Regions from separate parts of the Streptomyces callyspongiae genome, predicted to be linked through region 4. Evidence: riboswitches for the same ligand, from Rfam matches in the RefSeq annotation. Region 4 holds a riboswitch; each other region holds the start of a gene.

Region 1 (7,794 bases), on a different contig from region 4:
CCACCGCCCCTCCGGGTCGTCATGCGTCACGATCGCGTCCAGCAGCCGCACCAGCGCGCCGCCCGTGATCGCCACGGGCATTGCCGGGAACCCCTCGAAATGGCCCCGGCACGCCTCCGGACCCACCCGCACGGACCCGACCGCGTTCGTACCGGTGGCCTTCAGCCCTTCGACCTCCGGCAGCCGCGTATACGGATTGCCCCGGCGGCCCCGCTGCTCCGGCACCCGCTGCTCCGGCACGTCGAACATGCGCCGGAAGACCCGCTCCGACAGCACGTCGTACTCCACGTGCATCTCCAGCAGAGGCGTCCCATCCATGTGCAGCAGCTCCGTGTGGGCCCGCGCTCGCCGCTTCGACCCGAACTCCGCCCCGGCGCGCGCCCGCAGCCACCGCGCGTCCTCGTCACAGCCAGAATCGGGCACCACCGACCGACCCACGACTTCCCGCGCGAGGTAGTAGTGCCGGCCCCTCAGTGGGTGAGCCGTCGCCGCCGCGCACAGGCCCGCGATCGCCAAGTGCCGCCCCGCCTCCGACAGCCCGATCGGCGACACCTGCCGCCCCGGCGGACACTGCACCGGCACCGACGCCCGCACCAGCCCCGGGCCAGCCGACGTCACGTTCTCCAGCGCGTAGTAGGGCGCCGATACACCTATCCGCTCCAGCACATCCACCGGATCCACAACGGCACTCACGCCACGACCTCCTCGTCCCGGGCCCAGGTGAGGACCGTGCTGCCCCACGTGACACCCGCGCCGAAACCCACCAGCAGCAGTCGGCCCCCCGGCCGCACCCGGCCCGACGCGACCGCCCGCGTCAACGCGTACGGCAGCGACGCCGCGCCGATGTTGCCCACTTCGTCCCCCGTGACCACGACCTGCTCGTCACGGAACCCCGCGTCGGCCGCGGCCTTCCGCAGCAGCGCCGGATTCGGCTGATGCGTCACCACCAGGTCCACTCCGCTCCGCTGCAGCCCCGCACGCCGCAGTGCCTCACCGGCCGCCACGTCGAAGATGTCGAGGATGAAGTCCCGCACCGCGCGCCCGTCCATGTGCACCGTGTGCTCCAGGCCGGCCAGCGTGTCTTGGGACGCAGGTCGCCGTGACCCCCCGGCCGGAATCAATACATCTCCGGCCGCATTTCCGTCGGAACCCAGCCAGATCGGCTGGAAACCACCACTAGATGGGCCGAGCACTGTCGCAGCGGCCCCGTCCGCGAACAGCACCGACGTGGCCCGGTCGGACGGGTTGAGGAACCGTGAGTACACCTCCACACCCACGACCACCGCATACCGGGCCCCCTCCCGCCACACCGCGTCCGCCGCCAGATAGTCGTGCGCCACTCGCGCTCCGAACAGCCAACCCGTGCAGGCCGCGGCCACATCGAACGCCACCGCCCGCTCCGCCCCGAGCAACGCCTGTACCCGGCACGCCGTCGACGGGCCCAACTCGTCCGGCGTGGACGTCGCCAGCACCAGCAGCCCCACATCCTCAACGCTGATCCCGGCATCCTTCACAGCACGCCGAACCGCCTCGGCCGCCAGATCCGAGGCCGCTTCTCCCCCAGCCGCCTGGTGCCGCTCCCGCACTCCCGTGCGAGCCTCGATCCACGCCGCGCTCACCCCGCACCGCGCGGCCACTTCAGCATTCGACACCACCCGCTCTGGCACACAAGCCCCGGTCCCGACCACACCGATACCGCCTGCCGCGTCCACACCCAGCCCCTTTCACAGCTCTCGCCCGGGAACGACGCATCCACACAACCGCGGACCCAGACGCGGCGGCAGACCCCTCAGCCAGCAGAGTCGTTGAAACCGTTGAACCCGCGGACCAGGGCCGAATTCGCACCCCAGGCCCGCCCAAGTCGCCACGGCGACGGTCTCGAGGCCGCACAGTGCGGCGAGTGAAGCAGCCGCACCTCGATTGCCCCTGGGCGGCGAAACGCAACGGCCACCTCGGTCACTGAACGACCGCGACCGCCTCTGGCACCAAGACCCGCCCCGGAGTCCGCCGCCACACCGGAGACCACCTTGTGTCCTGCGACGGTCACTGACCGAGGCGCGACTCCCGTACCTGACCGTGCAACTCGTCCCGTATCACCTGAAACACGAGACCTCGCGTTGCCCCCGCACGGCACTCTGGTGAAGGCTGCGGAATCCTCTGGTGGATGTCGGGATGCTGCGGACCGAGCCAGGCGTATTCGACCCGGCGCTTCCACCCCACGGTCTCCCGTCTGGACGAGCACCTTGCCGACTCCGGACCGAAGGGCGCTGGCCCGCGCCCATGACCATCAGCTGCCCATATCAGACATGTACGACATCGCCGACCGGATGACATGCCCTCGAACGATGCGGTATACACCCCGGGTTCGGCGCGCCCTCCGGGGCGCACGGCACGGAATCGGCGATCAGGATCAGGCAACCGGGAGTTCGGCCATGGGCAGTACGGAAGGCTCGCAGAACGCGGAAGAAGGCGAGAGCACCGGGACCCGCTCCGTACCGGGCGCCGCGGAATCCGCACCCCCGGCGGACACGGCGGCCGACGCCGCGGAAGCGGACTCCCCGGACGGACGGACCGGCGGACAGGACGGAACGCAGGCCTCCGCTGCGGGCGGAACGGTTGCCGTGCTGTGGCGCGACCACCGGCCGAAGGTCCTCGCCGGGGCGGCCGCCCTGGTCGCCGCTGCCGCGGCCGGGACGGCGCTGACCGTCGGACTGTCGGACGATCAGGAACCCGCGGACGCCCCGTACTCCGTGGCGGTGACCTACCGGGTGACCGGCGACGGCCCCGCCACCATCAGCTGGAACGGCGGCGACCCCGACAAGCCCCGCCGGCAGCGGCAGTCCGTCGAACTGCCCTGGACCAAGAAACTCACCGTCCAGCCGGCCAGCGGTTCGGCCCGCGTCTCCCTCACCCTCGGGAAGGACGGCGGCACGGCCCAGTGCACCGTGGCCGTCGACGGGCAGCACCGTCAGCGCGCCACCGCCTTCGGCGACTTCGGCCGCGCCACGTGTGCCGCCGACGTCCCGGAGAAGAACGACGCCGGGAACTGACCCGTGCGGCAGCGGCCCCACGGACCGCGCGTGGGGCCGCTCACACTCTTCCGTCGCAGGTCGGGGACGAGTTGACGCCCGTTGGGGTGCGTGATGGACTTCCCGTGCCAAGCGGCGGCAGGAGAGGAAGCCGGTGAGAATCCGGCGCGGTCCCGCCACTGTCACCGGGGAGCGCTCCCCACCGCACGCCACGGCCCGCACGGGCTGGAAGGCACGGGGAGAGGCCGATCCGGGAGCCAGGAGACTCTCGTCGCCGGTCACGTCGAACCAGGGCGAGGACCCTGAGTGAGGACACCGCCATGCGTGGCTTCCGCGCCGCTCCCCCGGGCCTGTCGTGCCCGCCCCTCCCCCGTTCCTGCGAGGCGCCGCCGCACGTCGTCTGATGGCCCGCCCACGTGCGTACGCGTACGGGGTGACGCTCGGCTTCCTCGCCGATCGCGCACTGGGGGATCCCCGGCGCGGCCACCCCGTTGCCCTTTTCGGCCGTGCCGCCACCCGCGCGGAACGCCTGCTCTGGCAGGACAGCCGTGCCGCCGGAGCGGTGTGCACCGCCCTCTGCGTGGGAGGCCCGGCCCTCATGGCCGCTGCCCTCGACCGTGCGGCGCGGCGGGCCCGTTCGCCCCTGCCGCACCTCGCCCTCACCGCCGTCGCCGCCTGGGCCGCGCTCGGCGGGACCTCGCTGACGCGTGAAGCCCGCGCCGTCGGCGCGGCACTCGCGGCAGGGGACCTCCCGGCCGCACGCGCCGGGCTGCCGCACCTGTGCGGACGCGACTCGGACGCCCTGGACGCGGACGGCCTGGCCCGCGCGGTGCTGGAGTCCGTCGCGGAGAACACCTCGGACGCCGTCGTCGGCGCGCTGGTGTGGGGCGCCGCGGCGGGCGTTCCCGGACTGGTGGCGTTCCGCGCCGTGAACACGCTCGACGCCATGCACGGCCACCGGTCCCCGCGCTACCGCCGGTTCGGCTGGGCCGCCGCGCGGCTGGACGACGTCGCGGGGTGGCCGGGGGCCCGGCTCACCGCGGGTCTGGCCGCCCTGGCGGGGCCGGACCCGCGCGGGGCGCTGCGGGCCTGGCGCCGGGACGCCTTCCGGCATCCCAGTCCCAACGCCGGGCCTGTCGAGGCGGCGTTCGCCGGGGCGTTGGGTGTGCGGCTGGGCGGAACCCTCGCCTACGGCGGCAGGGTCGAGCACCGTCCGGTGCTCAACGCTTCCGGTGCGCGCGCGACCGCATGCGACATCGAGCGGGCCTCGGGCCTGTCGCGGCGCGTCGGGTTGCTGACACTGGTGGCGACGACAGGTGTGCGGGCAGCGGTGTCCGCGAGCAGGAGGAGGCGGAAGCGGTGAGCGGACTGCTGGTGGCGGGCACCACCTCGGACGCGGGGAAGAGCGTGGTGACGGCGGGCATCTGCCGGTGGCTGACCCGCAAGGGCCTGTCGGTGGCGCCCTTCAAGGCGCAGAACATGTCGCTCAACTCCTACGTGACCCGCGAGGGGGCGGAGATCGGCCGTGCCCAGGCCATGCAGGCCGCCGCGGCGCGAGTCGAGCCGAGTGCGCACATGAACCCGGTGCTGCTGAAACCGGGAGGTGACCGCAGCAGCCAGGTCGTCCTCATGGGGCGGCCCGTCGGCGAACTCAGCGCTCGCGGCTACCACGAGGACCGGCAGCGGACGCTGCTGACGACGGTCACGGACTGCCTGCGGGAACTGCGGGCGACGCACGACGCCGTGATCTGCGAGGGCGCCGGCAGTCCGGCGGAGATCAATCTGCGGCGCAACGACATCGTCAACATGGGCCTGGCCCGGTCCGCCCGGCTGCCGGTGGTGGTGGTCGGCGACATCGACCGCGGTGGAGTGTTCGCCTCGTTCTTCGGCACCACCGCGCTGCTGTCCGAGGAGGACCAGGCGCTGGTGTCCGGCTATCTGGTGAACAAGTTCCGCGGCGACGTCTCCTTGCTGGAGCCCGGGCTGCGGAGCCTGTACGCGCTGACGGGACGGCCCTCGCTGGGGGTGCTGCCGTACCGGCACGGCCTCGGTATCGACGAGGAGGACGGGCTGCGGGTCTCGCTGCGCGGCACGGTGCGGGAGACGGCCTCGGCGCCGCCGCACGGAGCCGACGTGCTGCGGGTGGCGGTGCTGCCGGTGCCGCTGATGTCGAACTTCACGGACGTGGACGCCCTCGCCGCCGAGCCGGGCGTGGTGGTCCGCTTCAGCGACCGTCCCGAGGAGCTGGCCGACGCCGACCTGGTGGTGGTGCCGGGAACGCGCGGCACCGTGCGGGCCCTGGCGTGGCTGCGGGCCCGCGGGCTCGCGGACGCGCTGGCACGGCGGGCGGCCGAGGGCCGTCCCGTGCTGGGCATCTGCGGCGGGTACCAGCTGCTCGGCACCCGCATCGAGGACGACGTCGAGTCCCGCGTAGGAGTCGTCGACGGGCTCGGTCTGCTCCCGGTCCGGGTGCGGTTCGCCGCGGAGAAGACCCTGGCCCGGCCGTCCGGCCGCGCATTGGGCGAAGCCGTCGAGGGCTACGAGATCCACCACGGCGTCGCGCAGGTCGACGGCGGCGACGCCTTCGTCACCGACTCCGCCGGCGTCCCGCTGGACGGCTGCCGGGTCGGTCCGGTCCGCGGCACCCACTGGCACGGCGCGTTGGAGAGCGACGGCTTCCGCCGCGCCTTCCTCCGCCACGTCGCCGCCGACGCCGGCCGCGACTTCACCCCCGCCCCCGACACCTGCTTCGCCGCACTGCGGGAGGAGCAACTCGACCTGCTCGGCGACCTCGTCGAGGAACACGCCGACACCGCCGCCCTGCTGCGGCTGATCGAGGACGGCCCACCCGGCGGGCTGCCGTTCCTGCCGCCGGGGGCGCCGTGAGACCGCGCCGCACGAAGCAGGTACGGCACCAAGACCGGCGGTCGGCACCCCGGACCGCCCCGACCATCCACACATCTCCTGGAGGGACCACCACATGAGTACGCCCTTCCCCTTCTCGGCCATCGTGGGGATGCGGGACCTGCAACTCGGCCTGGTCCTCAACGCCGTGAACCCCGGCATCGGCGGAGTGCTGGTGCGGGGCGAAAAAGGGACCGCGAAGAGCACCGCCGTCCGGGGCGTGGCATCGCTCCTCCCCCGGCAGACGGTCGTCACCGGATGCCGCTTCGGCTGTGCGCCCGAAGCCCCCGACCCCGGCTGCCCCGACGGCCCGCACTCCGCAGGGTCCTCGGGCACCCGGCGCCCCGCCGAACTGGTGGAGCTGCCGATCGGCACCTCCGAGGACCGGCTCATCGGCTCGCTCGACATCGAACGCGCCCTGTCGGAGGGCGTGAAGGCGTACGAGCCGGGGCTGCTGGCAAAGGCGCACCGCGGCGTGCTGTACGTCGACGAGGTGAACCTGCTGCAGGACTACCTCGTGGACTCGCTGCTCGATGCCGCCGCCATGGGCGTCGTGCACGTCGAACGCGAAGGGGTGTCCGTGCGGCACGCGGCGCGCTTCCTGCTCGTCGGCACCATGAACCCCGAAGAGGGCGAACTGCGTCCCCAGTTGCTGGACCGCTTCGGTCTCACGGTGGAAGTGACGGCGTCCCGGGACACCGAGGAGCGGGTGGAGGTCGTGCGCCGGCGACTCGCCTACGACGAGGACCCGGCGGGATTCGCCGCGGGCTGGGACGAGTCCGAGGAGGAACTGCGCACCCGCATCGCCTCCGCCCGCGCGCTGCTCCCGGAGGTGACGCTGGGCGACACGGCGCTGCGCCAGATCGCCGCCACCTGCGCCGCGTTCGAGGTCGACGGCATGCGCGCCGACATCGTCATGGCACGCACCGCCACGGCCCTCGCGGCGTGGGCGGGGCGCACCGAGGTGCGGCAGGAGGACGTGCGGCAGGCGGCGCTGCTGGCGCTGCCGCACCGGCGGCGCCGCAATCCGTTCGACGCGCCCGGGCTGGACGAGGACACCCTCGACGACACGCTGCGGGAGCATGCCGGTCCGGACGGCGACGACCCCGGTGACGGGCCCGGGACCGACGGGCCGGGAGACGGCGGTCCCGGGGACGGCGGCGGAAACGACCCCGACGGCGGGGGCGGGGGCGGCGCGGCGCCGGACGGCAGCGACGCGCCCGTTCCGGAGCAGCGTGCCGGTGACGCCCCGTCCGCTCCCGAGGTGCCTTCGGAACAGCAGTCCGAGGAATCCGCCCGGTCGGAGCACGGCGACACCCCGGGGCCCCGTCCGGAGGGCGAGAACCCGGCGGGCAGTGCACCGGCCGGGGAACGTCCCCCGGCGCGGGCGGCGGAGCCGTACCGCACCCGGACGCTGACCGTCCCCGGCCTGGGCGAGGGCGCGGCGGGCCGGCGCTCTCGTGCCCGGACGGCGCACGGCCGCACGGCCGGGGCCCGCCGCCCGCAGGGGACGGTGCGCAGGCTGCACCTGCCGGGCACCGTGCAGGCCGCGGCGCCGCACCAGCGGGCCCGGGGGCGGAGCGGGCCCGGACTGCTGCTGCGCCGGGGAGACCTGCGGGAGGCCGTGCGGGAGGGGCGCGAGTCGAACCTCGTGCTGTTCGTCGTCGACGCCTCCGGTTCGATGGCGGCGCGGAAACGGATGGGTGCCGTCAAGGGAGCGGTGCTCTCGCTGCTGCTGGACGCCTACCAGCGCCGTGACAAGGTCGGCATGGTGACGTTCCGCCGGTCCGCTGCGGAGGTGGCGCTGCCGCCCACCTCGTCCGTCGATGTCGCGGCCGCCCGGCTGGAGTCGCTGCCGACC
Region 2 (7,794 bases), on a different contig from region 4:
CGTCTCGCCGCGCGGCTTCGCCCCGTCGCCGGAGTCCTCGCTGACGGAGAACCGCAGGCCCAGCACGTCGCCGTCGACGGGGCGCAGTGTCGCGATGCCCTGGGTGGCGTACCGCCAGGAGCCGCTGTCGCGCTCCCAGACGGACCAGTACCGGTATCCGGTGGCCTGGGCGGGCGCGGCGCACAGCACGGCGAGCACGGCGGCGAGCACCGCCCCGGCCAGGACGCGTCCCGTGCCGGGGGCGGTGCTGCGGTGCGGGCCGGTCGGCAGCCGGCCGCGCATCAGGCCTTCTTCCGGCGGCCGCTGAACAGGATGCCGATGCCGACTCCGGCGACGAGGAACGCGCCCACCACCGACAGGGTCTGCCAGGTGCCGTCCGAGTCCTCGCTCTCCTGGGCCTCCTGTGCCTGCTGGGCCCCCGGGGCGGGCTGCTGCTGCGTGGTCCCCGCCGGCTTCGGGCCGGTGGAGTTCAGCCGCTGCACCAGGTCGACGCCGCCGAAGTCGCGGGGGTCGGCTCCGACGGAGTGGGCGGCCAGGACGAGTTGGCCGAGTGCCGCGGGCGAGTCCTGGGACGCGTCCCAGTCGTCGACGTGCTTCTTCAGCCATCCCAGGGCGGAGCGGGCGTCCTCGTCGCGGCCACCTGCGGACAGGGCGATGACCGCGTCGGCGGTGTTGCCGTAGTCGGGCTGGTCCTCGGAGCCGGGCAGCGCGGACGTGAGGTGCCAGTCGTTCTTCCGCAGGACTCCGGCCAGGTAGGCGGTGCCGTGGTCGGCGGCGGCAGCGGGGTCGTCGACGGCGTCCTGGCAGGAGGCCTTCGCCGGCCCGCCGTCGCTCTTCCCGCCGCCCGGCTCCACGACGAAGCCCTCGCCCCGGCCGGCCAGGGCGGCCGCGGCGGTGGCGTCGGCGTTCGGTGCCAGTCCGCCCTTCTTGTCCGGCTGGTAGGCGAACGCGCCCCGGTCGGCCTCGTCAGCGTCGCAGCCCAGGCGGAAGTCGAGCAGCGCGTCGTACGCCGAGGCGCCGTTCTTTCCGCTGGTCACCCCGGCGGGGTCCTCTCCCGCGGCACCGAGGGCGCCGACGACCACGGAGACGGAGTTGGCGTCGGAGGGGCTGCCGGGGTTGAATCCCCAGCCGCCGTCGTCGTTCTGGACGGACTTCAACCAGTCCACGGCCTTGCCGACCCGCTCGTCCTGCCCGCCGAGAGCGGCGAGTGCCTGCACGGCGGCGGCGGTGGCGTTCGTGTCGGCCGGGGTCTTCGGTCCGCACGGCTCGGAGGTGTCGGGGCGGAACGAGGTGAACGACCCGTCGGCGCACTGCTGGTCGTCCAGCCAGTCGACGGCCGTGCCGGACGGTGCGACACCGGCGGTGTCCTGTGCCAGCAGGGCGAGGGACTGCCGCCACACCCCGTCGTAGGTGGGGTCCGCGGTGCCGTGGAGGCCGGGGTCCGTGGCCTTCTTGCTCTTGTCGGCGGCGACGGCGGGACGGGGGACGGCGGTTGCCGCCGGGGCTGCTACCGCACAGAGGACGGTGCCGGCGGCGAGGGCCGCTGCGCTGCGGCGCAGGAACATGACAGTTGCCTTTCGGTGAGCGATCACACGGGCGTGATCACGCGGTGGGCGGTCCACGCAGCCGCGCGCGGCCGCCCGCCGCACGCGTTCCGCACCGTGCGGTGGCACACCGGGCTCAGCTCCGCATACCTCGGCGGTGCCGGGGACGCCGGTACGTCCCGGGGGACGGTCGGCGGCTCCGGGAGCCTTGCCTGCGGCCGGGTGCTCCGGCTCGGGGCCCGTGCCCGTCCTGCGCGTGCTCCGGAGGAGCAGCGGGCCGACGGGCACGGACGCCCTCACGGTTGCGGGTCAGCGCCGGATTTGCACCGGCTTCCCCCGGACCGAAGGCGTTCACTTCCGCGCCCACTCTAGCGGGGCTGTCCAGACGGCCCCGGGGCCGTCCCCGCCGCGTGGCCTGTCTCCGGGGACGGGGACCGCGGCGCGATGAGGGCGCACACCGTTTCGATGTCCGCGGTCACCTGCTCGATCGAGGAGCGGCCGGAGAGCCAGGCGACCAGCGCGGAGTGCCAGGTGTGACCGATGACCCGGACCGCCGACAGCTGCTGCGGCGACGGTCGTTCCGTCGTGCCCATCGCGTCGAGGACGAGCGCCGTGGTGAGGCGCGAGACGGCGTCGACCTCGGTGCACACGGAACGGTCGCCGAAGTTGAGTGCCCGCACCATGGCGTCGGCGAGCAGGGGTTCGCGCTGCAGTTGCCGGAAGGCCCGCATGAGTGTCTCGGTGACGCGCGAAGCGGGGTCCGGTGCCGCGGGGGGATGCCGGTGGAGCGTGGTGTGCAGCTGTGCGAGCTGGTCCTGCATGGTGGCGACGAGCAGGTGCACCTTGGAGGGGAAGTAGCGGTAGAGGGTGCCCAGGGCGACCTCGGACTGCTCGGCGACGGTCCGCATCTGCACGGCGTCGTAGCCGCCGCGGCGGGCGAGTCGTGCCGTCGCCTGCAGGATGCGCCGGCGTCGTTCCGTCTGCCGGGCGGTGTGCGGGGCCGCGCCCGGCTTCGTGTGCTTCGTCAACTGCCCTTCCCCCTCAGCGGGCCTTCCGGTCGCTCCCGCCGCGGGAGGCGACTGTCTCGTCCTGCGTCCGCAACCCGGTCCTCGTGCGGGTTTCCGCCTACCGCCTTCCGGCCCTCGTGGTGCGCATCACGCGGCGACACCGCCTCACACCAAGTGACTCGCCGGTAGATTCAGTCGGGTGCCGGTCCGCCGGTGCTCCGGGATGGTATTCCTGAAACTTGTTCCAGCCTAGCGCGAGCGGATACGCTCCGGCGACGGTGCAGTGAAGAAGGGGGTCGTGAATGACCGCAGAGGCCGTGCACGACGCCAGGAACAGCGCTGTTGCGCTGCCGGCCGCTCCGGTCGCCGCCGACGGCGGCAGGCCCCTGCGGATCGCCCTCCTCAGCTACAAGGGGAACCCGTTCTGCGGCGGCCAAGGGGTCTACGTGCGCCACCTCTCCCGGGAGCTCGCCCGACTCGGGCACAGTGTCGAAGTGATCGGCGCGCAGCCGTACCCGGAACTGGACGAAGGCGTCACGCTGACCGAGCTGCCCAGCCTCGACCTGTACCGGCAGCCCGACCCGTTCCGCACCCCGCGCCGCGAAGAGCTCCGCGACTGGATCGACCTCCTCGAGGTCGGCACCATGTGGACCGGCGGCTTCCCCGAGCCGCTGACCTTCTCGCTCCGCGCGCGCCGGCATCTCGCCGCCCGCCGCCACGAGTTCGACCTCGTCCACGACAACCAGACCCTGGGGTACGGGCTGCTCGGCCTGGACCGGTACGACCTGCCCCTGGTCACCACGGTCCACCACCCCATCACCGTCGACCGGCGCCTCGAACTCGAAGCCGCCGGGAGCCGTCGCCGGCGGTTCTCGGTGCGCCGGTGGTACGGCTTCACCCGCATGCAGCGCCGCGTCGCACGGCGCCTGCCGTCGGTGCTCACCGTCTCCGGCTCCTCCCGCCGGGAGATCGGCGACCACCTGGGAGTGAGCGACGACCGCATCCACGTCGTGCACATCGGCGCCGACACACAGCTGTTCGCACCCGACCCCGCGGTGCCCGAGGTGCCCGGCCGCATCGTGACCACCTCCAGTGCCGACGTACCGCTCAAGGGGCTCGTGCACCTGGTCGAGGCTCTGGCCCGCGTCCGCAACGACACCCCGAGCGCCCACCTCGTCGTCGTCGGACGGCGTCCGGCCGACGGCCCGGTGGCCGAGGCGCTGCGGCGCCACGGACTCGAGGACGCGGTGGAGTTCGTCAAGGGGATCAGCGACGCGGAACTCGCGGACCTGCTCCGCGGCGCCCAGGTCGCCTGCGTCCCGTCGCTGTACGAAGGCTTCTCCCTCCCCGCCGCCGAGGCCATGGCCACCGGCACGCCGCTGGTGGCGACCACGGGAGGCGCGCTGCCCGAAGTGACCGGTGCCGACGGCGACTCCTGCCTCGCGGTGCCGCCCGGGGACTCCGAGGCACTGGCTGCGGCTCTGGGCCGACTCCTCGCCTCGCCCTCCCTCCGCGCCCGGATCGGTGCCGCGGGGCGGCGCCGCGTGCTGCGGAGGTTCACCTGGGAACAGGCGGCCCGCGGCACCGTCGAGCACTACCGGGCCGCGCTGGCCGCCCGTGCGGGCAGCGCAGGGGCCGAACCGTCCGCAGCCGCCTCCCCGGGTACCGTCCGCTGACCCCGCCGCCCTGCGCGGCCCGCTCCGCCCCTCCACCGCCGAAAGCCGAGGCAACCCGTGCTGACCGTCGACTTCTCCCGCTTCCCGCTCGCACCGGGCGACCGGGTCCTTGACCTCGGTTGCGGTGCCGGCCGGCACGCCTTCGAGTGCTACCGGCGCGGTGCACGGGTCGTGGCGCTGGACCGCAGCACGGAGGAAATCCGCGAGGTCGCCGGCTGGTTCGCCGCGATGGAGGAAGCCGGTGAGGCACCGGCAGGCGCCACCGCCACCGCGATGGAGGGCGATGCCCGGGCGCTGCCCTTCCCCGACGACAGTTTCGACGTCGTGATCATCTCGGAGGTGCTGGAGCACATCCACGACGACAAAGGCGTCCTCGCCGAGATGGTGCGCGTGCTGCGCCCCGGGGGACGCATCGCCGTCACCGTGCCGCGCTACGGCCCGGAGAAGGTGTGCTGGGCACTCAGCGACGCCTACCACCAGGTCGAAGGCGGACACATCCGCATCTACCGCGCCACCGACCTCCTCGCGCGCATGCGCGAAGCCGGACTCCGCCCGTACGGGACGCACCACGCGCACGCGCTCCACGCGCCCTATTGGTGGCTCAAGTGCGCGTTCGGCGTGGACAACGAGAGGGCGCTGCCCGTACGCGCCTACCACCGGATGCTGGTGTGGGACATCATGAAGCGCCCCCTGGCCACACGTCTCGCCGAGCGCGCCCTCGACCCGCTGATCGGCAAGAGCTTCGTCGCCTACGCCACCAAACCCCACCGTCCGGCGGGCACGACGGGCACTCCCGGGGGAGCCGAGGCATGACGAGCCCCGAACACACCCGGCGCACCGGGCGCCTCGCGCTTCCGGGAGTCCTGACCGCGGAACAGGCCCGCCGCACGGTGCACGGCATCGCCGCCCATCAGAAGGCCGACGGCGCCATCCCCTGGTTCCGCGGCCACCACCTCGACCCCTGGGACCACGTCGAGGCCGCGATGGCGCTGGACGCGGCGGGCGAGCACGCCCGCGCGGAGGCCGCCTACCGCTGGCTGGCCGACCATCAACTCCCCGACGGGTCCTGGTACGCGGCCTACGCCGACGGCGACGCGGACCGCCCCACGGACACCTCGCGGGAGAGCAACTTCTGCGCCTACGTCGCGGTCGGCACCTGGCACCACTACCTCAGCACCCGCGACGACGCCTTCGCCGACCGCATGTGGCCCGTCGTCTCGCGGGCCATGCGCTTCGTCCTCGGCCTGCAGCAGCCCGGCGGGCAGATCGGCTGGAAACGCGAGGACGACGGCACGCCCGTCGACGACGCCCTTCTCACCGGCTCCTCCTCGGTCCACCATGCGCTGCGGTGCGCCCTGGCGCTGGCCGAGCACCGCGCGGAACCGCAGCCCGACTGGGAACTCGCCGCCGGCTGGCTCGGCCACGCCGTGCGGCGGCATCCCGAACGCTTCCTCGACAAGGACCGCTACTCCATGGACTGGTACTACCCCGTCCTGGCGGGAGCGGTGCGCGGCCGGGAGGCGCACCGGCGCCTCGCGGACGGGTGGGACCGCTTCGTCGTGCCCGGACTGGGTGTCCGCTGCGTGGTGCCGAACCCCTGGGTGACCGGAGGTGAGAGCGCCGAACTCGCGCTCGCCCTCTGGGCGGTGGGGGACACCGGCCGTGCTGTGGACGTGCTGCGCTGGATGGCCCATCTCCGCGCGGACAACGGTCTGTACTGGACGGGGTACGTCTTCGAGGACCGCACCGTCTGGCCGCAGGAGCAGACCACCTGGACCGCCGGCTCCGTGCTGCTCGCCGTGGCCGCGCTCGGAGGCGACCCCGCGACCTCCGCCGTGTTCGGGGCCGACGCCCTCCCCACCGGTCTGGCGCCGAACTGCTGCTGACCCCTTCTCGACGACGCGCCCTGGCGCGCTTCCCCTGCTCACGGCCCCGCGTGGGGCAGTGTCGACTCCGACAGGTCTGCCGCAGACGGGACGACAAGGAGTCGACGAGGCATGGACGTGCTCTGGGGACTCGGTGGGATGGCGGGACTGCTCCTGATCGCGGTGGCGCTGTCCACGGACCGGCGTGCCATCCGTCTGCGGACGGTGGCGGGAGCACTCGGGCTCCAGTTCGGGGTGGCCGCGCTCGTCCTCTACTGGGACGCCGGTGCCCAGGCGCTGGAATGGCTCTCCGCCGGTGTCAATGCCGTGATCGGCACCGCCGGGGACGGCATCGACTTCCTCTTCGGCCGTCTCGTCCAGGGTGAGGGAACGGTCTTCGCGCTGCAGGTGCTCCCGGTCGTCATTTTCGTGGCGTCGCTGGTGGCGGTCCTCTTCCACCTCGGGATCATGCAGAAGATCGTGCAGGTGATCGGTGGGGCGCTGCGGCTGGCCCTGGGGACCAGCCACACCGAGTCGTTGAATGCGGCAGCGAACGTCTTCGTGGGACAGACGGAGGCCCCGCTGCTGGTCCGTCCGTACCTGGCACGGACCACTCCGTCCGAGTTGTTCGCCATCATGGTGGGTGGCCTGGCGACGGTGGCCGGCACCGTGCTCGTGGGGTACTCGCTGCTCGGAGCCCGTCTGGAGTACCTCATCGCGGCGAGTTTCATGGCGGCGCCGGGCGGGCTGCTGATGGCGAAGATCGTGATGCCGGAGACCGAGGAACCGGCACTCGTGACCGGCGCGCGGGCCGACACCGAGGGTGAGGACTGGACCCACCACATGCATCACCACCACGAGGGGCACGCCGCTCCGGAGCACGCCGCGCGCGGAGACCGCAGCGAGGTGGGCGGGGTCACGGCGGCAGCTGTCGCCGCCGGCACAGCGGTGGACGCGTCGGAGGACGAGCACCCGCGTAACGTCATCGACGCCGCCGCGCGGGGTGCGGCGGAAGGCCTGCGGCTGGCGCTGAACATCGCCGCCATGCTGCTGGCCTTCATCTCGCTCATCGCTCTGCTCAACCTGCTGCTCGGTGAGGTGGGAGGCTGGTTCGGTCATCCCGACGCCTCGTTCGAGCAGTTGATCGGTTACGTCTTCGCCCCGGTGATGTCGATGATCGGCGTGCCGTGGGCCGAAGCGGTGGACGCGGGCAGCTTCGTGGGCCAGAAGCTGGTGCTGAACGAGTTCGTCGCGTTCGCCGATTTCGGTCCGCAGGCCGATCGGTTCAGTCCGAAGACGGTGGTCGTCGTCACGTTCGCGCTCACCGGGTTCGCCAACTTCTCGTCCCTGGCGATCCTGCTCGGCGGACTCGGCAGCCTCGTCCCCCGCCGCAGGAGTGACATCGCGCGCTTCGGTGTCCGCGCCGTCCTCGCCGGCACCCTCGCGAACCTGATGAGTGCCGCCATCGCCGGGATCTTCATCGGTTGACGGCTGGGCCCTCCTCCGGTCACCCGCCCGCGAGGAATTCCTCCCAGCCTTCGGCGGGTTTCTCGCCGACTCCGAGGGTGCGGAGCCGGGCGAGGACCTCGGGGTCCTGCGCGTCGAGCCAGTCGACGAGCCGGCGGAAGGAGACGCAGCGGACGTCCTCCAGGGAGCACACCTTCGTGATGACGTCCTCCAGGGCGTCCATGTAGATGCCGCC
Region 3 (7,794 bases), on a different contig from region 4:
GCCGGACCTCTCCACCGCGCGGGTCGACGCCTTCCGCCGCGACAAGACCCTCAACATCAACTTCTTCATCCACGACCCGATCACCGGCGAGCAGTACAGCCGTGACCCGCGGAACGTGGCGAAGAAGGCCGAGGCCTACCTCGCGTCGTCCGGTATCGCGGACACCGCCTTCTTCGGCCCGGAGGCGGAGTTCTACGTCTTCGACGACGTGCGTTTCGAGACCAAGGCGAACGCCGGTTACTACCACATCGACTCCGAGGCCGGCGCCTGGAACACCGGCGCCATCGAGGACGGTGGGAACCGCGGCTACAAGGTCCGCTACAAGGGCGGCTACTTCCCTGCGCCGCCGGTGGACCACTTCGCCGACCTGCGCGCCGAGATCTCCCTCGAACTGGATCGCGCCGGCCTGAAGGTCGAGCGCCAGCACCACGAGGTCGGCACGGCGGGCCAGGCGGAGATCAACTACAAGTTCAACACGCTGCTCGCCGCCGCCGACGACCTGATGCTCTTCAAGTACATCGTGAAGAACGTCGCCTGGCGCAACGGCAAGACCGCCACCTTCATGCCGAAGCCGATCTTCGGCGACAACGGCTCGGGCATGCACGTCCACCAGTCGCTGTGGTCCGGCGGGGAGCCGCTGTTCTACGACGAGCAGGGTTACGCGGGCCTCTCCGACACCGCCCGCTACTACATCGGCGGCATCCTCAAGCACGCGCCGTCCCTGCTGGCCTTCACCAACCCGACGGTGAACTCGTACCACCGTCTGGTTCCGGGCTTCGAGGCGCCGGTGAACCTGGTGTACTCGCAGCGCAACCGCTCCGCTGCGATGCGCATCCCGATCACCGGAACGAACCCGAAGGCCAAGCGGGTCGAGTTCCGCGCACCGGACCCGTCGTCCAATCCGTACCTGGCGTTCTCCGCCCTGATGATGGCCGGTCTCGACGGCATCAAGAACAAGATCGAACCGGCCGAGCCGATCGACAAGGACCTCTACGAGCTCGCCCCGGAGGAGCACGCGGGCGTCCCGCAGGTCCCGACCTCGCTCCCCGCGGTGCTCGACGCCCTCGAGGCGGACAACGAGTACCTCCAGGCCGGAGGCGTCTTCACCAGCGACCTGATCGAGACCTGGATCGACTACAAGCGCACCAACGAGATCGCGCCGATGCAGCTCCGCCCGCACCCGCACGAGTTCGAGCTGTACTTCGACATTTAGAAACTGTTCAGGTCACAGCGCTGTTTCACTGACCTGGGCCGTATATGGGCCGTGGGCCGTGCCTTCCTCTCTCGGAAGGCACGGCCCACGGTCGTTGTGTGTGCGGCTGTCAGGCAGCGGAGGGCGGCGCCTCCTCGCCGGGAACGAACGCGGCGTCGATGGCGGCAAGGCGCCGCCCGAGTCACAGCAAGCTTGCGGGCCCCTGACCTCTCGCCCCATGGCAGCTTCGGCCCAAAGCCGCTCCACCGACCGCGTGGCCAAGGCTTGGCTATGTGGAACAACCGCAGTTCGAGGCGTAGAGGACAACTACGACTGCCACGCTGAACATGGCTCCCGCTACCACCGCCAGCCGCCCACGACGCACTGGCTTGGTCGGGCGAAGCAGCTCCCAGCCGCCGTAGCCGAGGAAGACCAGTACCGCACCGGCAGCACCCCCCGTTGCGAGCGGATTGAGCCGCCACCCCAAGGCGAAGGCCAGGACCAGCCCCGACAAGATGATGCAGGCAAGCACGGTCAGTACCAGCTCTGCGGCGGCCTCCCCAACAAGCTCACGCAAGAATGAACCGATACGGCGAAGCGCACGATGGACGCGGCCTCGCTCCGCCGAGACGGTCATGTTTCCTCCCTCCCCGGTTGGCCCTAGATCCATCAGGACCTGGCCAGGGGACGCCCCGCTTTAGCGGGGTGGGGAATGGCTTCTGAGTCCTGCTCTGACCTCAACTGGGTGCACGGATCTGCACTGTTCACCTGATCCCACCTCTCTGCCGAATTAGACCAGCGTCTTGTGTATAGTTGCTGCATGGCCGTGACCAGGAAGGTTCGCCGATTCTCCGGCGGCGTGTATGACCTCGGGCTCCACGTGGTGTGGTGCCCGAAGTACCGCCGTCCAGTCCTTGACGGACGGGTCGCGGAACGCCTGGACGAACTGATCCGGCAGAAGGCCGACGAGCGGGGGTGGGAGATCGTGGCGCTCGAAGTCATGCCCGACCACGTCCACCTGTTCGTGAAGCACGACCCGAAGTCCTCAGCCTCATACGTCGCGAACCAGTTCAAGGGCTTCACCTCCCGCGTGCTGCGCGAGGAGTTCCCACACCTGAAGTCGCGGATGCCCACTCTGTGGTCGTCGTCGTACTTCGCGGCATCGGTCGGCGCGGTATCGGCGGCGACGGTCGAGAAGTACATCGACACGCAGTGGGAACGCCCGTGGAAGAAGCAGAAGGGGGACGGCTCGTGATCCGCGCGTACAAGTTCCTCCTCCGGCCCACGGCCCGCCAGGCGACCGCGCTGGGCGAGATGCTGCGGGACCACTGCTCCCTCTACAACGGCGCCCTCCAAGAGCGCCGGGACGCCTACCGGCACACCTCGAAGACCACCGTCCGCTACGGCGACCAGTCCGCGCAGCTCAAGGGCATTCGCAGGTTCGACCCCGAGCGGCAGGGCCGCTGGTCGTTCTCCTCCCAGCAGGCCACCCTGCGCCGCCTGGACAAGGCATTCCAGGCGTTCTTCCGCCGGGTCGAGGCCGGGCAGACCCCGGGCTACCCCAGGTTCAAGGGCGTCGGGCACTTCGACACCGTCACCTTCCCCAAGGACGGCGACGGCTGCCGGTGGGACTCCACCGCCCACGACCGGCAGATCCGCGTCCGCCTTCAAGGCGTCGGGCACGTCCGCGTGCACCAGCACCGGCCCGTACAGGGACGCGTCAAGACGGTCAGCGTGAAGCGCGAGGGAAGGCGCTGCTACGTCATCCTCGCCTGCGACAACGTGCCCGCCGAGCAACTGCCGCCCACCGGGGCGATCGTCGGTATCGACATGGGCGTCGCCCACTTCTTCACCACCTCGGACGGCGAACACGTCGCCAACCCGCGCTTCCTTCAACGGGGAAGTCCCGCCGGCGCAGCAGGAAATCGAGTGCGTGCCAGGTTTTGTTGATGTCGTGGCAGCGTGCCCGGGCCGTCTCGGGCCTGGTGTCGCACTCCGCTTCGAGCAGCGTGGTCACGAACTCCTCGGCCCAGTGTGGATCACGGAGCGCGTGGTCGAGTTCCGTGGGTGTCAGGCGGACGTACTCTCCGATCATGCTCATAGCTGCTGGAGCGTAGGAGGTGGCGCTGACATCCCGAGCGGAACGGCCCCGCTCCGCCGCTCGTCGTCCCGAGGCCGGACCGGCTAGTGTCGTCGGCGTCTCCCGTCCACGTCGATTCCTGCCCAGGTGAGCACCGCGCATGAAAGAAAAAGTAAGATTCCCGAGCGTCGTCGGCCCGGAACTGGCCGGAGTGATCGATCTGCCGAAGGGCAAGGTCCGGGGCTGGGGCCTCTTCGTGCACGGATTCACTCTCGGCAAGAACTCGCCGGCCGCCTCGCGCGTCAGCAAGCAGCTGGCCCGCGAGGGGATCGGCATGCTGCGCTTCGACAATCTCGGGATCGGAGACTCCGAGGGCGACTGGGGCGACGGGTCGTTCACCGTCAAGGTGCAGGACACCGTCCGTGCCGCGGCCTTCATGGCGGAGCGGGGGACTCCGGTGGATCTGCTGGTGGGGCATTCGTGGGGCGGCGCCGCCGCGATCGCCGCAGCGCGCGAGACGGCCGGTCTCCGCGCGCTGGCCACGATCGCGGCGCCCGTCGACCCCAGCCATGTCGAGCGGCAGTACGACTCGGTCCTGGACCGTGTCCTCAGCGAGGGCGCGCACGAGTGGTTCGTCGGCGGGAGGACCCTGGTTCTCAAGCGCGCCTTCGTCGAGGACGTCCGCCGGGCTCACCTCCGCGACCGGATCGGCGAGGTGAACCTTCCGCTCCTCATCGCGCATTCGCCCACCGACTCCACGGTCGACATCGCCAATGCCGGGGAGATCTTCCAGGAGGCGCGGCACCCGCGAAGCTTCATCTCGCTCGAAGGAGCGGACCATCTGTTGACCGCGCGGGGGCAGGCGCAGCGGGCCGCCCACATCATCAGCGCCTGGGCCGATCAGTACCTCGACGAGCCGCGGCCCCGGGAAGGGACCTCCCGGACGACGGAGGGTTCGGACCGCCAGGATCCTCCGTCGGAGACGTGATCGTGCACGGAGCACGTCCGGCACATGCGCCCGTCGAGCACGGCCGGCGTCCCGCTTCCTGCCCACGTCTCCGCCGGAGCCGCCTCCCGGGCCGGCCCGGAATGTGGAATCCGTCCTCCCGCTCCCGCTCGGGGCGACTAGTCTGAAGAGTGCAGCTGGTTCGCCCTGTCTGCCAGGCAGGCGCGTCGCAAGAGGGAACCCGGTGGAAATCCGGGACTGCCCCGCAGCGGTGAGCGGGAACGACCGCCGTCACACGCACTGGCCCCGAACGGGACCGGGAAGCGACGGCCAGTAGGAGTCCGCCCTTCCACAGGGCGAAGCGCCCGCGAGTCCGAAAACCTGCCCGCTGTCCGCGCGCGGCGACCGCGCGCGGTGGTTCCGGTGACCTCGAGGGCGGGTCGGCGTACGCACCGGGCGGAGCGGCTGAGGCACCACGGCCGCACCACCGGTCGGCTGCTCCTTCGCGCACGCTCCCGGTCCCGGGACCTCGACGACACGCTCGCGAAGGAGAGTTCCGTGACACCGAAGTCCGCAGCCGCGGCACCACAGGCCGTCGTGTACGGGTACCCGCGCCAGGGCCCGAACCGGGAACTGAAGAAAGCGATCGAAGGGTACTGGAAGGGCCGGACCACCGCAGAATCCCTGGCCCGGACGGCGGCCGGGCTGCGCGCACAGGTCTGGGGCAGTCTGGCGGAAGCCGGCATCCACGAGGTGCCGACCGGCGACTTCTCCCTCTATGATCACGTGCTGGACACCAGCGTCATGGTCGGTGCCGTCCCGGAACGGCACCGGAAAGCGGTGGAGGCCGACGCGCTGGACGGCTACTTCGCGATGGCCCGGGGCACGCAGGACGTCGCCCCGCTGGAGATGACCAAGTGGTTCGACACCAACTACCACTACCTGGTCCCGGAGCTCGGCCCGGACACCGAGTTCGCCGCCGACTCCACGCAGCAGGTCGCCGCACTGCGCGAAGCCCGGGCCCTCGGTCACCGCGCACGCCCCGTGCTCCTCGGGCCTGTCACGTACCTGCTGCTGGCCAAGCCCGCGTCCGGCGTCGCCCCCGGCTTCGAGCCGTTGACGCTGCTCGACCGGCTGCTGCCGGTCTACGCCGACGTCCTCGCCGACCTGCGCGCCGCCGGAGCGGAGTGGGTGCAGCTCGACGAACCCGCGCTGGTCGAGGAACGCTCCTCCGCCGAGCTGAACGCCGCCGCTCGCGCCTACCGCGACCTCGGCACCCTGGCAGACCGGCCGAAGCTGCTCGTCGCCAGTTACTTCGACCGGCTCGGTGAGGCGCTTCCCGTGCTGGCGAAAGCCCCGGTCGAGGGCCTGGGGCTGGACTTCACCCGAAGCGCGGGCGCCAATCTCAACGCCCTCGCCGCCGTCGGGGGTCTCCCGGGCAAGCGCCTGGTCGCCGGTGTGGTCGACGGCCGCAACGTGTGGGCCGACGACCTGGAGAGGTCACTGGCGACACTGGGCACGCTGCTGGGACTCGCCGACCGCGTCGATGTCGCCCCGTCCTGCTCTCTGCTGCACGTCCCGCTCGACACCGCCGCCGAGCGGGACATCGACCCGGAGATTCTGCGCTGGCTGGCCTTCGCCCGGCAGAAGACCGCCGAGGTCGTCACCCTCGCGAAGGGGCTCACGCAGGGCGCCGACGCGATCGCCGCCGACCTCGCCGGCCGCCGCTCCGACCTCGCCGCCCGGGCCCGCTCCGCACTGACCCGTGACGCTGCCGTCCGCGCCAGGGCGGCCGCGGTGACGGACGGGGACTGCCACCGCCCACAGCCCTACACGGACCGGAACGCGGCCCAACGCGCCCGGCTCGGCCTTCCGCTGCTGCCCGTGACCACCGTGGGCTCCTTCCCGCAGACGGACGAGCTGCGCGCGGCCCGCGCCGACCTGCGGGCCGGGCGGATCGATGCCGCGGCCTACGAGGAGCGGGTCGGGACGGAGATCCGCGACGTGATCGCCTTCCAGGAGGAGGCGGGGATCGATGTGCTCGTGCACGGTGAGCCCGAACGCAACGACATGGTGCAGTACTTCGCCGAGCAGCTCGACGGGTTCCTGGCCACGCGGCACGGCTGGGTGCAGTCCTACGGCACCCGCTGCGTCCGCCCGCCGATCCTCGCCGGGGACGTCTCCCGTGCCGAGCCGATGACCGTGGACTGGACCGCGTACGCCCAGTCCCTCACCGACCGTCCCGTCAAGGGCATGCTCACCGGGCCGGTGACCATGCTCGCCTGGTCGTTCGTGCGGGACGACCAGCCTCTCGCCGACACCGCCCGGCAGGTCGCGCTCGCCCTGCGGGACGAGGTGCGCGATCTGGAGGCCGCCGGCACCTCCGTGATCCAGGTCGACGAGCCGGCGCTGCGGGAGACCCTGCCGCTGCGGCCCGAGGATCGCCCGTCCTACCTGTCGTGGGCCACCAAGGCCTTCCGGTTGACCACCTCCGGTGTCGGCCCGGCGACACAGGTCCACACCCACATGTGCTACGCGGAGTTCGGCGACGTCATCCGGGCCATCGACGACCTCGACGCCGATGTCATCAGCCTGGAAGCGGCACGTTCCCGCATGAAGGTGGCGCGCGAACTCGCGGCGCACGGCTACCCGCGGGAGGCGGGTCCCGGTGTGTACGACATCCACGCGCCCCGCGTACCCGACGTGGCGGAAGTGGCGGAGTTGCTGCGCACCGGGCTCGAGGCCCTCCCCGCGGAGCGGCTCTGGGTGAACCCGGACTGCGGTCTGAAGACCCGTGGTTGGCCGGAGGTGCGGACGTCCTTGGAGAACCTGGTGGCAGCCGCGCGGAGGGTGCGCCGGGAGTCGGCGGCAGCCTGACCTTCTGCCGCGTGCCGAATGCCTGCTTGCCGGCGCTTTCACCGGCAAGCAGGCACCGCGCGCGGCGCGGTCGTTCCTCAGTCCTCCTCCCCGGGCGAGCGGGACGGTCGCCGCAGCAGTACGGCCAGCGACACGGCCGCGACCAGGACGGCGGCCACCAGCGCCACCGCACGGTCGGACACCGCGGCTCCCCAGCGCGAGATCCGCTGTTCGAGCGCGAACTCCCCCTCCACGCCCAGCGGGGAAGGCAGCGCGGAGGCGCCGTCGAAGACCAGGAACAGGGCCCCGAGCGCGACGAACATCAGTCCGCCGGCCAACGACGTGGTGTGCAGGATCAGTCGGCCGACGCGGATCTCCTTGCCGCGCAGCCGGCGCCGCCGCCCCACCTCGAACCGGTCCCAGAGCAGGGCCAGCAGGAACAGCGGCAGCGCCATGCCGAGGGCGTAGACGGCGAGCAGTACGCTCCCGTACCAGGGGTCGTGTCCGAGCGCGGCGACGGTGAGCACACCACCGAGAACGGGCCCTGCGCAGAACCCCGCGAGCCCGTAGACCGCGCCCAGGGCCAGCACCGAGGCGGCCGAACCGGCCGTCAGCCTGCTCGCGACCTGCCCCAGACGCCGCGACCCGAAGCCCAGGCCGAGGATCTGGGCGAGTCCGAGGGCGACGAGCGTCCACCCTCCGATCGTGACGAGTAGTTCG
Region 4 (7,794 bases):
TCACCCTGGTGCTGCGCGCGGTGAAGGCCCCGGACGGCCACGACGAGACCCAGCCGTCCGACTACCGGGCGGACTCCGGCGACGAAGGCGTCCAGGAGGAACTGCCCTCCCCCGCTGGAGCGCACTGACCGCGCCCGCACCCACCGCACAGCACGCCACCGGCCCCTTGAGGTCGGTGGCGTGCTGCATGCTGGGGCGATGGACGTGACGATCAGAACCGCCCGGGAGCGGGAATTCGAGGAGATCGGTGACCTGACGGCCCGGGCCTACCTGGACGACGGTCTGCTGACCGGCGGCGCCGAGGACCCGTACCTGGACTCCCTGCGCGACGTGAGGGGCAGGGCCGCCTCCACGGAGGTGCTGGTGGCCGTCGATCCCGCGCAGACCTCGCTGCTGGGCGCCGTGGCCTTCGTGGGGGACGGCGGGGAGTTCGCCGAACTCGCCGGGCCCGGCGAGGCGGAGTTCCGCATGCTGGCGGTGGCACCGCCGGGACGGCGCCGCGGCGTCGGCGAGGCACTGGTCCGAACCTGCCTGGACCGGGCGCGGACCCGGGGCCTGCGGCGCGTCGTACTGTCGAGCCTGCCGGAGATGACCGCGGCCCACCGGCTCTACCGGCGGCTCGGCTTCACACGCGCACCGGAGCGCGACTGGTGGCCGCTCCCGACCGTGGAACTGTGGGCCTTCACTCTCGACCTCTCCGGCTGAGCAGGGACCCGCGGCAGCCCCCAGGAGCCCGCGTACGGCCCTCCGGCACCGGCAGACACCCTCCACTGACGACCCCCTCGACACACAAGATGTGGGGTCGCTCTCCGAGGGCGCCACAACATGTATGCTCGTGCTCGCCGTCGTTGCAGGGGAACCCGGTGCGAACCCGGGACTGTCCCGCAACGGTGTGCGGCGTGCCGCCGTGCCTGCGTGCAGGCAGCGGCACGCAGCGAGTCCGAGCACCTGCCGACGGTTCCGTACACGTCCGCGCCCCGTGGGATGGGCCGGTGGACGCGGGTGACGCCTGCTCGGACTCGGGTGCCGCCTCCGCCGCCGTGCTCCCCCGCGCCCCGCGAAGCGAGGGAGAGCACCACATCGTGACCACCGCACCCGCGGCCGAGGCCGACACCGCGCCCGCCCCGGTCGACCAGGTGTCCGCAGCCGACGAACTCGCCGTGCTGGAACGGCTGCTGGCCGAGCTCACCACCGACCTGCCGGGGACCGGTCCCGCCCGGATCGTGGATGCGGTCCGGCGGGGACGGCACCCCGGCTCCACGCCCGACGACCTGCGGTCCCTCGCGATCGAGGCGGCGGCCGGGCTCATCGGTGAGGAGCCGGCACATGGCCGGCTCGCCGCCCGGCTGCTGACGCTGGCGGTCCAGGACGAGGCGGCCGGCCAGGGCGCGTCGCGCTTCTCGGAGTCGGTCGCCGTCGGCCACCGGGAAGGCCTGATCGCCGACGGGACCGCCGCGTTCGTGGCTGCTCACCGCGAACGGCTGGACGCGCTGGTGGCCGCGGCCGTAGCCGAGGGAGCGGACGACCGCTTCGGATACTTCGGCCTTCGCACGGTGCACTCCCGCTACCTGCTGCGGCACCCGACGACGCGCCGGGTGATCGAGACACCCCAGCACTTCCTGCTGCGCGTCGCCTGCGGACTCGCCGCCGGCACCGACGAGCAGGCACTCGCCGAAGTCGCCGACTTCTACCGGCTGATGGCCTCGCTCGCCTACCTGCCCTCCTCCCCCACCCTGTTCAACTCCGGCACCCGCCACCCGCAGATGTCGTCCTGCTACCTGCTGGACTCCCCCCAGGACGAACTCGACTCCCTCTACGAGCGCTACCACCAGATCGCCCGACTCTCCAAGCACGCAGGCGGCATCGGCCTCTCCTGGTCCCGGGTCCGCGCCCGCGGTTCGCTGATCCGCGGCACCAACGGGCACAGCAACGGCATCGTGCCGTTCCTCCGCACCCTCGACTCCTCCGTGGCCGCGGTGAACCAGGGCGGGCGCCGCAAGGGCGCCGCCTGCGTCTACCTGGAGACCTGGCACGCCGACCTGGAGGAATTCCTGGAACTGCGGGACAACACCGGCGAGGAGGCGCGCCGCACCCACAACCTCAACCTCGCCCACTGGATCCCCGACGAGTTCATGCGCCGCGTCGAGGCGGACGCCGACTGGTCGCTGTTCTCCCCCGCCGACACTCCCGAACTGGTCGACCTGTGGGGCGAGGACTTCGACACCGCCTACCGCCGCGCCGAAGCCGAGGGCAAGGCCGTCAGGAGTGTGCCCGCCCGGCAGCTCTACGGCCGCATGATGCGCACCCTCGCACAGACCGGCAACGGCTGGATGACCTTCAAGGACGCCGCCAACCGCACCGCCAACCAGACCGCGGACCCCGGCCGCACGGTGCACTCCTCCAACCTCTGCACCGAGATCCTGGAGGTGACCGACGACGACGAGACCGCCGTGTGCAACCTGGGTTCGGTCAACGTCGCCGCCCACCTCGGCGAGGACGGGCAGCTGGACTGGGAACGGCTCGACGCGACCGTGCGCACCGCCGTGACCTTCCTGGACCGGGTGGTCGACGTGAACTTCTACCCGACGTCGCAGGCATCGGCCTCCAACTCACGCTGGCGGCCTGTCGGACTCGGACTGATGGGACTGCAGGACGTCTTCTTCCGGCTGCGGCTGCCGTTCGACTCCCCGGAGGCACGACGGCTGTCCACCCGCATCTCGGAACGCATCATGCTCGCCGCGTACGGGACCAGCGCCGAACTGGCCGAACGCGAAGGCCCGCTGCCCGCCTGGTCGGCCACCCGAACCGCGCGCGGGGTGCTGCACCCGGACCACTACCCGGAGGCCGAACCCGCCTGGCCGGAGCGCTGGTCGGCGCTCCGGGAGCGGATCGCCGCGACCGGGCTGCGCAACTCCCTGCTGCTCGCCGTCGCCCCGACCGCCACCATCGCCGCCATCGCGGGCGTCTACGAGTGCATCGAACCCCAGGTCTCCAACCTCTTCAAGCGCGAGACGCTCAGCGGGGAGTTCCTCCAGGTGAACACCTACCTGGTGGAGGAGCTGAAACGCCTCGGACGGTGGGACGAACGCACCCGGGAGGCGCTCCGCGAAGCGAACGGCAGTGTGCAGGAACTCGACGGCCTCCCCGACGAGGTGCGGCACCTGTTCCGGACGGCGTGGGAGATCCCCCAGCGCGCGCTGATCGACATGGCGGCCGGCCGAACGCCGTACCTGGACCAGAGCCAGTCGCTGAACCTGTTCATGGCCGCTCCCACCATCGGGAAGCTCAGCTCGATGTACGCCTACGCGTGGAAGCGCGGGCTGAAAACGACCTACTACCTGCGGTCGCGCCCGGCGACCCGGATCGCGCGTGCCGCGGGAGCCACGGCCGCCGGCCCCACCGCCGGGCCGGACCGGAGCGGCGGAGACGCCGTCGCCTGCTCCCTGGAGAACCCCGAGACCTGCGAGGCCTGCCAGTGACCACCTCACCCGACACCGGCGCCGGAACCGGACGTGCGAAGAACCTGCTCGATCCCGGCTTCGAACTGACCCTGCGCCCCATGCGCTACCCGGAGTTCTACGACCGATACCGGGACGCCATCAAGAACACCTGGACCGTGGAGGAGGTCGACCTCCACTCCGACGTCGCCGACCTGGACAAGCTCTCGCCCGGCGAACAGCACATGATCAGCCGTCTGGTGGCCTTCTTCGCCACCGGCGACTCGATCGTGGCGAACAACCTCGTACTCAGCCTCTACAAGCACATCAACTCGCCCGAGGCGCGGCTCTATCTCTCGCGCCAGCTCTTCGAGGAGGCCGTGCACGTCCAGTTCTACCTGACCCTGCTGGACACCTACCTGCCCGATCCGCAGGAGCGCGCGGAAGCCTTCGCCGCGGTGGAGAACATCCCGTCGATCCGGGAGAAGGCGCAGTTCTGCTTCCGCTGGATGGCGGCCCTCGAAGAAGGAGAGGGCGCAGAGCGGATCGAACGCCTGGAGACGCGGGAGGACCGTCGGCGCTTCCTGCTGAACCTCATCTGCTTCGCCGCCTGCATCGAGGGGCTGTTCTTCTACGGCGCCTTCGCCTACGTCTACTGGTTCCGCTCGCGCGGCCTGCTGCACGGGCTGGCGACCGGCACCAACTGGGTGTTCCGCGACGAGTCGATGCACATGTCGTTCGCGTTCGACGTGGTGGACACCGTGCGCGAGGAGGAGCCCGAACTCTTCGACGACGCGCTGGAGAAGCAGGTCACCGACATGCTGGACGAGGCCGTCGCCGCCGAGTTGCAGTTCGCACGCGACCTGTGCGGCGACGGTCTGCCCGGCATGAACACCGAATCCATGCGGCAGTACCTGGAAGCCGTGGCCGACCAGCGGCTGGTCCGCCTGGGGTTCCCGGTCCGCTACGGCTCCCGGAACCCGTTCTCCTTCATGGAACTGCAGAACGTCCAGGAGCTGACGAACTTCTTCGAACGGCGCGCCTCGGCCTACCAGGTCGCCGTCGAGGGGTCGGTCTCCTTCGACGACGACTTCTGACCGCATCACGTCCCGGTGCCGCCCCGCTTCCGCGGGTGGGCACCGGGACGGCGGGTGTCAGTCGTTGGGGACGGTCTCGTAGCGCGGCGTGCCCTCGGCCATCTGCTTCAGGACGTGCTTGCGCTCCCGCTTGGAGAGCCGGTCGATGTACAGGTAGCCGTTGAGATGGTCGGTCTCGTGCTGGAGACAGCGGGCGAAGTAGCCGGTGCCGCGCACCCGGATCGGCCTGCCGTCGGCGTCCTGCCCCCGCACCACGGCGACGTCCGGGCGGGCGAGGGACTCGTAGGCGGTCGGCACCGACAGGCAGCCCTCGTTGGAGTCGTCCAGCCGGCGCTCCGCGGCCGGCAGCTCCTCGAGCACGGGGTTGACCACGACGCCCACGTGCCGGACACCGTCGTCGTCCGGGCAGTCGTAGACGAAGACCTTCGCGTCCACGCCGATCTGGTTGGCGGCGAGCCCGACGCCCTCCGCCGCGCGCTGGCTGGCGAACATGTCGTCGATCAACGCCGCCAGCTCGTCGCCGAACTCGGTGACCTCCTTGCACTCCCGGTGCAGGACCGGGTTGCCCACCACCGTGATCGGGCGGACGGTGCCCCGCGCGCAGTGCGCCTGCTCACGCTCCGCACAGTCCTCGGTGTCGACCGCGAACTCCTCGGCCGCCTCCGGCCGGGTCTCCTGCTGCTGCGACATCTGCGCCGTACGCCTTCCTCAACGTCTTCCGGACCTCGCGCGAGCCCGTCCCGCGCGACCGTCGCACGGATCCGCCCTACAGGGTACGGGTCCCGGCCGACCGCGGGGGCCGGGCCGGAGCAGCGCCCCGTTCAGCAGACCTCTTCCAGGTCCCGCCAGTCACGGGTCTGCGGGCTGTCGGCGACCCAGCCGTCGAGCAGGCCGCGCACCAGGCCGGGCGGAGCGGCGATGCCGCATTCGCGCTCCGGCACCCACAGCTCCCCGGGCCCTCCCGCCGTCATGTGGCCCAGCGGGCCGGGGTGGCCGGGCGAACTGCTGTCGTGCGGGTCGAGGTGGGCGCTGCCGTCCCCCTCGTCGCTGGGCATGCTGTCCTCGGAGCAGGAGCGGCACAGCAGACGCACGGAGGACGACCAGTCCTCGGCGGCGAAACCGGCGTCGGCGGCCAGCCGTTCCAGAGCGTCGCGGTCGTCCTCGGTGGCGGCGTCCAGCAGCACCACCCAGGTGGGGACCGGCGAGGGCGCCCACAGTTCGATCTCGTCGAAGACGGGGTACGCGGCCCCGGCCTCGGTGGTGCGCTCGCCGTGCGGCACACCGTCGTGCAGCACAACCTCACCCCACCGGCGCCCCGACGAGGGAAGCGGGATGCTCTGGACCTCCAGCCGGGCCGGGTCGACCCGGCGGCCCCACACCACCTCGGCCTCCCCCTCGGGAGAGAGCCGGACGGCGGCGCTGCCGAGCCGCATGCCCGTCGGTTCGCCGACAGCGGCCGCCCCCAGGGCGTCGCCCGGCACCCGCAGACCGAACGCCTGCCAGGCCCGGCGCGCCAACGGCCAGTCCTGCAGGGCGGTGGCGGCGATGCCGACGTTCCACCAGTCGGGCGCTCCGGCGTCGCGGTCCAGCAGCGCGACGGCCCGCAGGCCGGCGGAGCGCGCCTGCTCCCAGTCGTGCCGGAACTTGTGCAGCAGTGCGAGGTTGAACCAGGACTCGGAGAGCCACGGCTCCAAATCTGCGGCACGGGTGAGCAGAGCGCCCGCGTCCTCGTAGCGCCCGTCGCCGATGAGCGTGAAGGCACGGTCGGTCGCCTGCCGCCACGAGGCGGAGGGCCGGTGCCGCTCCTTGCCGAAGATCCTCACGATGTGCCGCCTGACTCCCGCCTGTCGCTTGCGTACGCGCGTCGTGCGTCGCGGGGCCTGCCGTGGAAGCGGTTCCCCTCTCGCATCCAACCATGCCCGCCGGGGTGCGCGCTCACTACCCGAACGAGGAGGCAACCGGGTCCGTGTTCCCGTCGGCCACCACCCGGGCCAGCGCCTCCACCACCCGAGGGTCGTACTCCTGCGCCCCGCCCAGCCGCATCCGCTCCAGCACCCGCAACGGCCCGGAGGCGGAGTGCTGGGCGGCGGCCAGCTCCTCGTAGGCGTTGGCGACCCGCACGACACGTGCTGTGAGCGGCTGTTCACGCCACGGATCGGCCTGTCGTTCCACCACCAGGGCGACTTCGGCGGGGACGCCCGTCTGCCGGACCACCGCTCCGCCGAGCAGGGCGATGCGGCGCCGCTCGCTCTCCTCCAGTTGCTCGGTGGCGCCTCCGGCGAGCGGGTCCACCAGTGAGAGCTGCCCGATGTCGTGCATCAGGGCCGCGTACTCCAGCACGGTGAGTTCGGGCTCCGCCAGCCGGAGTTCGCGTGCCATCGCCCGGCTGAGTGCGGCCACGCGGCGGGCGTGGCCGTGCGGGGTGCAGCCGGCCACCTCGGTCGCCCGGGCCAGCGAGGCGATGGTCTGCCGGTAGGTGGCGCGCACGTGGGCGTAGCGGCGCAGGGCGAACTGCACGAGCAGCAGGGGCCCCCAGCAGAGCGGGAGGGCGCGCAGGCCGAGCCCGCCGACCGCGAGTGCCAGCACCGCTCCGGTGGCGGCGAGCGCGGGCACCACGCCGAACACGGCGCGCAGCCGGTCGCGGAGCTGCGGAGCGAACGCCCACCCGTGGCGGGCGGAGGCGAGGACGGCGCCCACCACCGCGTCGCACCCGGCGCTCAGGCCGAGCACCGTGATCATGAGGAGGACGTGCAGCGGTCCGGAGGGCCCCGTGGCGTCCACCACGGCGTGCAGGGGCTGGAAGCAGGCGGCGGCGAACGCGACGGTCAGCAGGCGGCGGACGTAGCGGTCCGCGCCGGGCGGTGGCCCGCGGTGCAGGTGCGGCAGCATGCCGAGGAGGGTGGCCGCGACCGTGACGGCCACCACCTGGAGCACTCCGTGGCCGGCCCTGCTGCCGCCGATCTCGCCGAGCAGGGCGTAGCCGAGGGCAGCGGACACGGCCAGCGGGCCGACCGGGTGGTTGCTGCCGGGCAGCCGGACGCGGACCGTCTCGCCGACGGCGACGAGGAGTCCGAAGGAGACCGCGGCCGCCGGCTGGTCGACGCCGCGCACCGCGGTGGCGGCCAGGGCGGTGGCCGCGAGGACGGCCGCCGCGGCGTGCACGACCGCCGCCCCGCGGCTCGTACGGCTCCGGCGGTCCCGTGCGTGTCCGCTCACCCGGGCCCCCGCTGTGTGGAGCCGTGGTTCCCGCGGACGTCCGG

The links. A riboswitch is a leader RNA that binds a small molecule or an ion and turns the genes downstream of it on or off. The one in region 4 is predicted to bind cobalamin.
Region 1: it holds a riboswitch for cobalamin, as region 4 does, so the genes downstream of both, ACL06G_RS19365 (cobalamin biosynthesis protein) here and ACL06G_RS07315 (ribonucleoside-diphosphate reductase subunit alpha) in region 4, are expected to answer to the same signal.
Region 2: it holds a riboswitch for cobalamin, as region 4 does, so the genes downstream of both, ACL06G_RS11140 (SCO2321 family membrane protein) here and ACL06G_RS07315 (ribonucleoside-diphosphate reductase subunit alpha) in region 4, are expected to answer to the same signal.
Region 3: it holds a riboswitch for cobalamin, as region 4 does, so the genes downstream of both, metE (5-methyltetrahydropteroyltriglutamate--homocysteine S-methyltransferase) here and ACL06G_RS07315 (ribonucleoside-diphosphate reductase subunit alpha) in region 4, are expected to answer to the same signal.

Annotation. Positions count from the first base shown of each region.
Region 1 covers NZ_JBJZOM010000022.1:31,241-39,034, forward strand. The annotation lists gene ACL06G_RS19350 (hypothetical protein) at 1-693, opposite strand, end outside; gene ACL06G_RS19355 (3-oxoacyl-ACP synthase III family protein) at 690-1,712, opposite strand; gene ACL06G_RS19360 (hypothetical protein) at 2,433-3,050, shown strand; cobalamin riboswitch at 3,148-3,317, shown strand; gene ACL06G_RS19365 (cobalamin biosynthesis protein) at 3,433-4,392, shown strand; gene ACL06G_RS19370 (cobyric acid synthase) at 4,389-5,915, shown strand; gene ACL06G_RS19375 (putative cobaltochelatase) at 6,010-7,794, shown strand, end outside.
Region 2 covers NZ_JBJZOM010000009.1:154,489-162,282, reverse strand. The annotation lists gene ACL06G_RS11145 (SCO2322 family protein) at 1-282, opposite strand, end outside; gene ACL06G_RS11140 (SCO2321 family membrane protein) at 282-1,565, opposite strand; cobalamin riboswitch at 1,799-1,918, opposite strand; gene ACL06G_RS11135 (TetR family transcriptional regulator) at 1,913-2,572, opposite strand; gene ACL06G_RS11130 (glycosyltransferase family 4 protein) at 2,854-4,227, shown strand; gene ACL06G_RS11125 (class I SAM-dependent methyltransferase) at 4,285-5,040, shown strand; gene ACL06G_RS11120 (prenyltransferase/squalene oxidase repeat-containing protein) at 5,037-6,113, shown strand; gene ACL06G_RS11115 (NupC/NupG family nucleoside CNT transporter) at 6,225-7,580, shown strand; gene ACL06G_RS11110 (polysaccharide deacetylase family protein) at 7,600-7,794, opposite strand, start outside.
Region 3 covers NZ_JBJZOM010000009.1:30,193-37,986, forward strand. The annotation lists gene glnA (type I glutamate--ammonia ligase) at 1-1,213, shown strand, start outside; gene ACL06G_RS10525 (lysine transporter LysE) at 1,482-1,829, opposite strand; gene tnpA (IS200/IS605 family transposase) at 2,013-2,447, shown strand; partial or broken gene ACL06G_RS10535 (RNA-guided endonuclease InsQ/TnpB family protein) at 2,444-3,136, shown strand; gene ACL06G_RS10540 (DUF1877 family protein) at 3,042-3,434, opposite strand; gene ACL06G_RS10545 (alpha/beta hydrolase family protein) at 3,433-4,260, shown strand; cobalamin riboswitch at 4,400-4,621, shown strand; gene metE (5-methyltetrahydropteroyltriglutamate--homocysteine S-methyltransferase) at 4,777-7,095, shown strand; gene ACL06G_RS10555 (cytochrome c biogenesis CcdA family protein) at 7,173-7,794, opposite strand, start outside.
Region 4 covers NZ_JBJZOM010000006.1:74,285-82,078, forward strand. The annotation lists gene mctP (monocarboxylate uptake permease MctP) at 1-128, shown strand, start outside; gene ACL06G_RS07310 (GNAT family N-acetyltransferase) at 199-705, shown strand; cobalamin riboswitch at 827-970, shown strand; gene ACL06G_RS07315 (ribonucleoside-diphosphate reductase subunit alpha) at 1,083-3,479, shown strand; gene ACL06G_RS07320 (ribonucleotide-diphosphate reductase subunit beta) at 3,560-4,534, shown strand; gene def (peptide deformylase) at 4,592-5,224, opposite strand; gene ACL06G_RS07330 (tetratricopeptide repeat protein) at 5,356-6,357, opposite strand; gene ACL06G_RS07335 (HD-GYP domain-containing protein) at 6,473-7,750, opposite strand; gene ACL06G_RS07340 (HD-GYP domain-containing protein) at 7,747-7,794, opposite strand, start outside.